3 regions of the Janthinobacterium sp. Bl 1 genome follow, and region 1 is predicted to be linked to each of the others. Evidence: predicted binding sites of a transcription regulator. Region 1 holds the regulator's gene; each other region holds the start of a gene.
The links. The regulator HrcA, encoded in region 1, represses chaperone genes, less so after heat shock. The targets are predictions, from matches to a motif close to TTAGCACTCNNNNNNNNNGAGTGCTAA.

Region 2: a site for HrcA is predicted at 1,151-1,177, ahead of groES (co-chaperone GroES). Genes of this name have one in related genera too.
Region 3: a site for HrcA is predicted at 1,298-1,324, ahead of rpoH (RNA polymerase sigma factor RpoH). Genes of this name have one in related genera too.

What each region holds. Positions count from the first base shown of each region.
Region 1 is NZ_CM177086.1:6,134,335-6,136,604, reverse strand. It holds gene AC4BCN_RS27670 (HAD family hydrolase) at 1-311, shown strand, start outside; gene hrcA (heat-inducible transcriptional repressor HrcA) at 414-1,430, shown strand; gene fur (ferric iron uptake transcriptional regulator) at 1,479-1,910, opposite strand; gene AC4BCN_RS27655 (outer membrane protein assembly factor BamE) at 2,106-2,270, shown strand, end outside.
Region 2 is NZ_CM177086.1:5,394,645-5,396,914, reverse strand. It holds gene groL (chaperonin GroEL) at 1-569, opposite strand, end outside; gene groES (co-chaperone GroES) at 620-910, opposite strand; gene AC4BCN_RS24355 (hypothetical protein) at 1,445-2,191, shown strand.
Region 3 is NZ_CM177086.1:1,274,230-1,276,499, reverse strand. It holds gene AC4BCN_RS05850 (cell division ATP-binding protein FtsE) at 1-180, shown strand, start outside; gene ftsX (permease-like cell division protein FtsX) at 177-1,097, shown strand; gene rpoH (RNA polymerase sigma factor RpoH) at 1,490-2,270, shown strand, end outside.

The sequences.
Region 1 (2,270 bases):
ACCTTGACATTATCGGCCTGGCGCAGCATTTTAAAGTGTCGATTGCCGCCAGCGACTTTGGCGTCGCCAAGCCCGACGCCAGCATTTTCCTGGCCGCTTGCACTGCGCTGGGCGTGGCGCCGCATGAAGCCGTGTATGTCGGCGATGACCTGTATTTCGATGTGACGGGGGCGCAAGGGGCGGGCATGCGTGCCGTGTGGATGAACCGCAAGGGCAGCGACGCCCACCTGGCCGCCGGCGTGCAGCCCGACGCCATCTGCGCCAACTTTGATGAATTGCTGCTGTGGCTGCAGGGGCAACTGGAAGATTGATCGCCGCCGGACGGGCGAACGTGCATAATAGGCGCTGTTGATGCACGTTCGGCCGCTTTCGTTGCCGCTTGCCTAACAAAATACTTGCTTAAATAAAACACCATGCAACTCGATACACGTGCCCAAACACTGCTGAAAGCCCTGGTCGAGCGATATATCGCCGACGGCCTGCCGGTCGGTTCGCGCGCCTTGTCGAAAATTTCCGGCCTCGACCTGTCGCCGGCCACGATCCGCAACATCATGGCCGATCTGGAAGAGCTCGGTTATGTGTCCAGTCCGCATACCTCGGCCGGACGCATCCCCACGCCGCGCGGCTACCGCATCTTTGTCGACACCTTGCTGACCGTCCGGCACCTGGATGAGCACATGGTGGAGTCGCGCATGCGCCTGCAGACGCCGCAGCCGCAAAAAACCATCGCCAACGCGGCGCAGATGCTGTCGTCGCTGTCGCAATTTGCCGGCGTCGTGCTCAGCCCGCGCCGCGAATCCGTGTTCCAGCAAATCGAATTCCTGCGCCTGTCCGAAAAACGCATCCTGCTCGTCATCGTCGCCCCCGGCGGCGACGTGCAGAACCGTTTATTGCTGACGGAGGCCGACTATACGCCGGCGCAACTGGTGCAATCGGCCAACTACATCAACCAGAATTATGGTGGCCTGTCATTCGACGCCGTGCGCGTGCGCCTGCAGGGTGAGCTGCGCCAATTGCGCGACGACATGGGCAGCCTGATGCAGGCGGCCGTGGAAGCGGGCAGCGAAGCGATGGCCGACCATAGCGACGACATGGTGATTTCCGGCGAGCGCAACTTGCTCAGCGTGAGCGATCTGTCATCGAATATGCATTCGCTGCGCCAGATGTTCGACATGTTCGAGCAAAAAACGGGCTTGATGCAACTGCTCGACGTGTCGAGCAAGGCGACGGGCGTGCAGATTTTCATCGGCGGCGAATCGAACCTGGTGCCGATGGATGAAATGAGCGTGGTGACGGCGCCGTATGAAGTCAACGGCAAGATCGTGGGAACGTTGGGAGTGATCGGACCGACGCGCATGGCTTACGAGCGCGTCATCCCGATTGTCGATATCACGGCCAAGTTGCTGTCAAGCGCGCTCAGCCAACATTGATCGTACTGCCTGACGCGCCAGCCGTTCCATGGGAACGGCCGGAACGAATCAGGCGGTTTTGTGCGGGCAAGCCGTCTTGGTACAGTTGCCGTAGATGGCCAGCGCGTGTTCGGCGATCTTGAAGCCGCGCTCTTCAGCCACTTTTTGCTGGCGGATTTCGATTTCTTCGTCAAAGAATTCTTCGACCCGGCCACAGTCGAGGCACACCAGGTGGTCGTGGTGGGAGCCTTCGTTGAGTTCGAAAATCGCCTTGCCGGTTTCAAAATGGTTGCGGTTGAGCAAGCCTGCCTGTTCGAATTGGGTCAGGACGCGGTAGACAGTTGCCAAGCCGACATCCATATTGTCGGCCAGCAGAATCTTGTAGACGTCTTCCGCAGTCAGGTGGCGTACCGGGCTACTCTGGAAGATATCGAGTATCTTCAGCCGTGGCAGGGTGGCTTTCAGGCCGCTTGCCTTGAGATCACTAGGATTGTTACTCATGTTTGTTGCTCGTATGTGGGTCAGGTGCTTTATCATATAGCGTTTTAGCGGGGAGTGCCAAAATATGCATTTTTTGGCAGGCCGGCCACTCCTGGCGTTTTGTTCATCAAATTGAGGTCATTTATGCGCGTAACACCGGCTGTATTGCCATCTCTCTGGCACCGTATTTCATTCCGAGCACCAGTCGTGGCAGGCATGGTCTGTGTCGCGCTGGCCATGTCCGGCTGCGCCAGCCGTGGCATCCTTGGCGAAAAGCCGGCAGCTGCTCAAAAAGAAGGCAAGGAACTGGTCCCCGAACAGGGCGCACAAACGACCACCATTACGCCGCTGCAAAAATTCATGTGGTTTTTCTCGCCCTAC
Region 2 (2,270 bases), 740 kb from region 1:
ACGATGTCCAGCTCGTCGTTCAGCGACTTGCCGTCTTCCACGGTGATGACGCCTTCTTTGCCGACTTTTTCCATCGCTTCAGCGATACGCTCGCCGATCGAGTAGTCCGAGTTCGCCGAGATCGCGCCAACCTGGGCGATTTCTTTGGTCGTGGTGCAAGGACGGGCGATTTTCGCCAGTTCTTCGACGGTGGCAGCAACTGCCTTGTCGATACCGCGCTTCAGGTCCATCGGGTTCATGCCGGCGGCAACGAACTTCATGCCTTCGCGCACGATGGCTTGTGCCAGCACGGTTGCGGTGGTGGTGCCGTCGCCGGCGTTGTCGCTGGTGCGGGAAGCAACTTCCTTGACCATTTGCGCGCCCATGTTCATGAGCTTGTCTTTGAGTTCAACTTCTTTCGCTACCGACACACCATCCTTGGTGACGGTAGGGGCGCCGAACGAGCGCTCCAGAACGACGTTGCGGCCTTTCGGGCCCAAGGTGACTTTGACTGCGTTGGCGAGGATATTGACGCCTTCGACCATCTTGGCGCGCGCTGCGTCGCCGAATACTACTTCTTTAGCTGCCATGTTCAATTCTCCTGAGTTTCGGGATGTATCTGTCTACAACGTGGAAACAATTACTTGACGACGATCGCCATGATGTCTTCTTCGCGCATGACCAGCAGCTCATCGCCGTCAACTTTGACGGTTTGGCCAGCGTATTTGCCGAACAGGACGCGGTCGCCTACTTTGACATCCAGAGGACGGACTTTGCCGTCGTCGAGAATCTTGCCATTGCCTACGGCAAGGACTTCGCCTTGATCCGGTTTTTCAGCAGCTGCATCAGGAATGATGAGGCCGGACGCAGTTTTGGTTTCCTGGTCGAGGCGTTTGACGATGACGCGATCGTTCAATGGGCGCAGATTCATACAAAACTCCTTAAAGTTCAATGGATAGGTGTTGCTAAATGAATACATGCCTGGCACAGCGCCAGGCGTGCTTTCAGTGACCGCCGTTGAAAGCAGCCCGCAACGGTCAAGCAAACCCCATGTCATCGGGTGCGTGCCAGCTAGGCAGTGGTGGCATCGCGGCGTCGCCCGCCGCGTAGCGTTCCCTGCTGTTGCCCGGCAGACACCATCATGTCCTGAGGATTGCTACGAAAGAGTTTGTTAGCACTCTCTACTAACGAGTGCTAATTATAGGGACGGTAGGGGGCTTATTCAAGGGCTTATTCTCCGGGAAGATAAGCTTAGACGTTCTGCGCAGCCTGCATTTACGCAGGGTTTGCGCAAACGCAAGCCTCGTTCCCGGGCGTCAGCAACAGGCGCGACTCTAGCATGCCCGTCAGGCGAACGGCGTTCCTGTACGTACAGGAAACACAGTTTTACTATGGACTTTGATAAGATGATTGTAATTGCATATCAATATCGCCACACATCCTTATCTGCAGCAGAAAGCACACCATGCCATTGACCACTTCCCATCCCGCCCTGCGCCTGCTGGGCGCCACTGTTCTCGGCCTTGCCTGCCTGGGCAATGCCGCCGCGCAAACGCCCACCATCGTCGACGAGATCACCGTGGCCGCCTTGACGCCGCAGGAAAAGGAAAGACTGCTGAACGACCTGTTCAACGATCTGAACAAGGACGACGATGACCAGGAAGCGCACGTGTGGGACAACGGCGGCGACCGCGGCGTGCTGGTCAAAGTCACGTATAACTTCAGCAACTCGGGCATGACGGAACACAGCCTGAAGGCGCACATCTGCCGCGACCTGAAATTCGTCGTCACGGCCGGTGACAAGTCGCAGGACTTGAGCCGCCGTACCTGTTCGCAGAGCAGCGGCCGCTGGGATGTGCAGGGCAAGGATCCGGCGCCCGTCGTGTATCCGCCTTTCCTGTCCGACGTCACCATCGCCAAGCTGAATGCCAAGGAAAAGCAAGCCCTGTTGACGGCCGCCGTGCGCACTTTGAAAGATGAAGAGGATGGCAAGACGCGCCAGTGGAGCAACAAGGGACTGGGCAATGCGGTACCGCTGGCGGTGCGCCTGACGCCCTCGCTGACGGACGGCAAACCTGGCAGCTACGGCCGTACTTGCCGCGATTTGACGATGGTGCTTGACGGCAAGGGTGGACAACAGACGCTGACGCGCCGCTCTTGTGAAAACCGCTATGGCGGACTCGATATCGAACCCGATTACGTCGACGAGTAAAACGCTGCCATCACGGCGCTGACAGATGCGCGCACTTGGCGAAAAGCGCCGGAAAAAGCGTGTATTTCACGGCAACTGA
Region 3 (2,270 bases), 1.5 Mb from region 1:
ACCTGCCTCATTTCCAGCCATGACGAACAGATGCTCGACGCCGCCGCCCGCGTGATCCACCTGAAAAACGGCCAGCTGGTCGCCATCGACAAGGCCACGCAAGCGCCCGTCTTCGCCCCGCCCGATCCCGATTTTGCACCGTCCCCCAACCAGGACGACGCGCAGGGAGAACAGCCATGAGAGGCTGGTTCCGTCAACACCGCTTCGCGCTGGGCTCGGCGCTGATTCACTTGCGCAAGTCGCCAGGCGGCTTCCTGTTGAACGTGCTCGTCGTCGCCATCGCCCTGTCGCTGCCGTTCGCCGGCTTGACCATGCTCGACAACGTGCGCCCGATGTCGGAACAGATGTCGGTCGACCCGGAAATCAGCGTCTTCCTGAAGATCGACACGCCGCGCGAGCAAGCCGTGGCCCTGGCCAGCGCCATGCGCAAGATCGTGGGCGAGCAAAAGGCGAAGATCGTCTTCATCCCGCGCGAACAGGCGCTCGACACCCTGAAAAACAAGAATGGCCTGGCCGATGTGCTGAGCACCCTGGGCGACAATCCCTTGCCCGACAGCTATGTGCTGAAGCTCGACGCCTTCAGCAGCGCCAGCGAAGCGCAGGATGTCGATGCCGTCGCGGAACAGCTGCGCCACTTGCCCGGCGTGGAATCGGCGCAAGTCGATTCGGCCTGGGTCAAGCGTCTGGCGGCCCTGCTGGGCGTGCTGCGCCTGGTGCTGCTGCTGCTGGCCATCACCTTGGGCGTGGCCGTGATCGCCGTGGTCTTCAATACCATCCGCCTGCAAGTGATGCAGCAGCGCGATGAAATCAGCATCTCGAAACTGATCGGCGCGACGGACACCTTCATCCACCGCCCCTTCTATTACACAGGCGCCCTGCTGGGCCTGTGTGCCGGCGCGCTGGCCTTGGGCGCCGTGGCGTTGGCCTTGCAACCGCTGAATACCGCGATTGCCGAATTTGCCCGCCTGTATGCGTCCGAATTCCAGCTGGTGCCGCTGGCGCCACTGCCGATGGCTGGCCTGCTGGCCGTCAGCGCCGGTCTGGGCCTGATCGGCGCCTTCCTCTGCGTGCAGCGCCACCTGGCACGCCTGAACTGATTGTCACTTCCATGGCGGCGCCTTCGCTGCCGCCATGCGTCTCCCATCCTGCTGTTATCTTGATATTAAGCAAGTATTCTTAAGGCTCGCTTCAGCCAAAGGCCGTAGACTAACTACGTTGTCAAAGCGCTATTCTGAGATATATATCAAGCATTAAATCATCATAGCATTTAGGCTATCAGGACGATTAAATGTGCTGATTGGCACTCTCACGCAGAGAGTGCTAATATAGGGACATACCAAAGGCAGAAGCGCCATGGACGCCAGATGAAGATGGTGCCGCGCTCTGCAAAGTGCAAGACCGAATACGCAAAAACGAACAGACAAGAGGACCACGTCGCGTGACGTGGCCAACTGGAACAAAGCAAGACTACGAGGGAGAAAACATGACTATGATGTCCGCAACGTCCGCATTGGTTCCGACCAAAAGTAATGCGCTGGGCCTCGGTTTCACTGGCAATCTGGGCAATATCGACGCCTATATTTCGGCCGTGAACCGCCTGCCCATGTTGACCCACGACGAAGAAATTTCGCTGGCGAAACGCCTGCGCGAAAAAAATGACCTGGCCGCCGCGCAAGAGCTGGTGCTGTCGCACCTGCGCCTGGTGGTCTCGATTGCCCGCGGCTATCTGGGCTATGGCTTGCCGCATGCCGACCTGATTCAGGAAGGCAACATCGGCTTGATGAAAGCGGTGAAACGTTTCGATCCGGACCAGGGCGTGCGCCTGGTGTCGTACGCCATGCACTGGGTGAAAGCCGAGATGCATGAGTACATCCTGAAAAACTGGCGCCTGGTCAAGGTCGCGACGACGAAGGCACAGCGCAAGCTGTTCTTCAACCTGCGCAGCCACAAGACAGGCCTGGACGCGATGACGCCGAAGCAGATCGATGCGCTGGCCAAGCTGCTCGACGTGAAGCGAGAAGAAGTGATCGAGATGGAAACGCGCTTGAGCGGCCGCGACATCGCGCTGGAATCGCCGACCGACGATGAAGACGACAAGTTTTCGCCGATCGCCTACCTGTCGTCGGAGCAAAGCGAGCCGACCAAGGTGCTGGAAGCGGAACAAGTGACGCGCCTGCAATCGGAAGGCCTGGAAACGGCCTTGAGCAAGCTGGACGCCCGTTCGCGCCGCATCATCGAAGCGCGCTGGCTGGCCAACGACGACGGTTCGG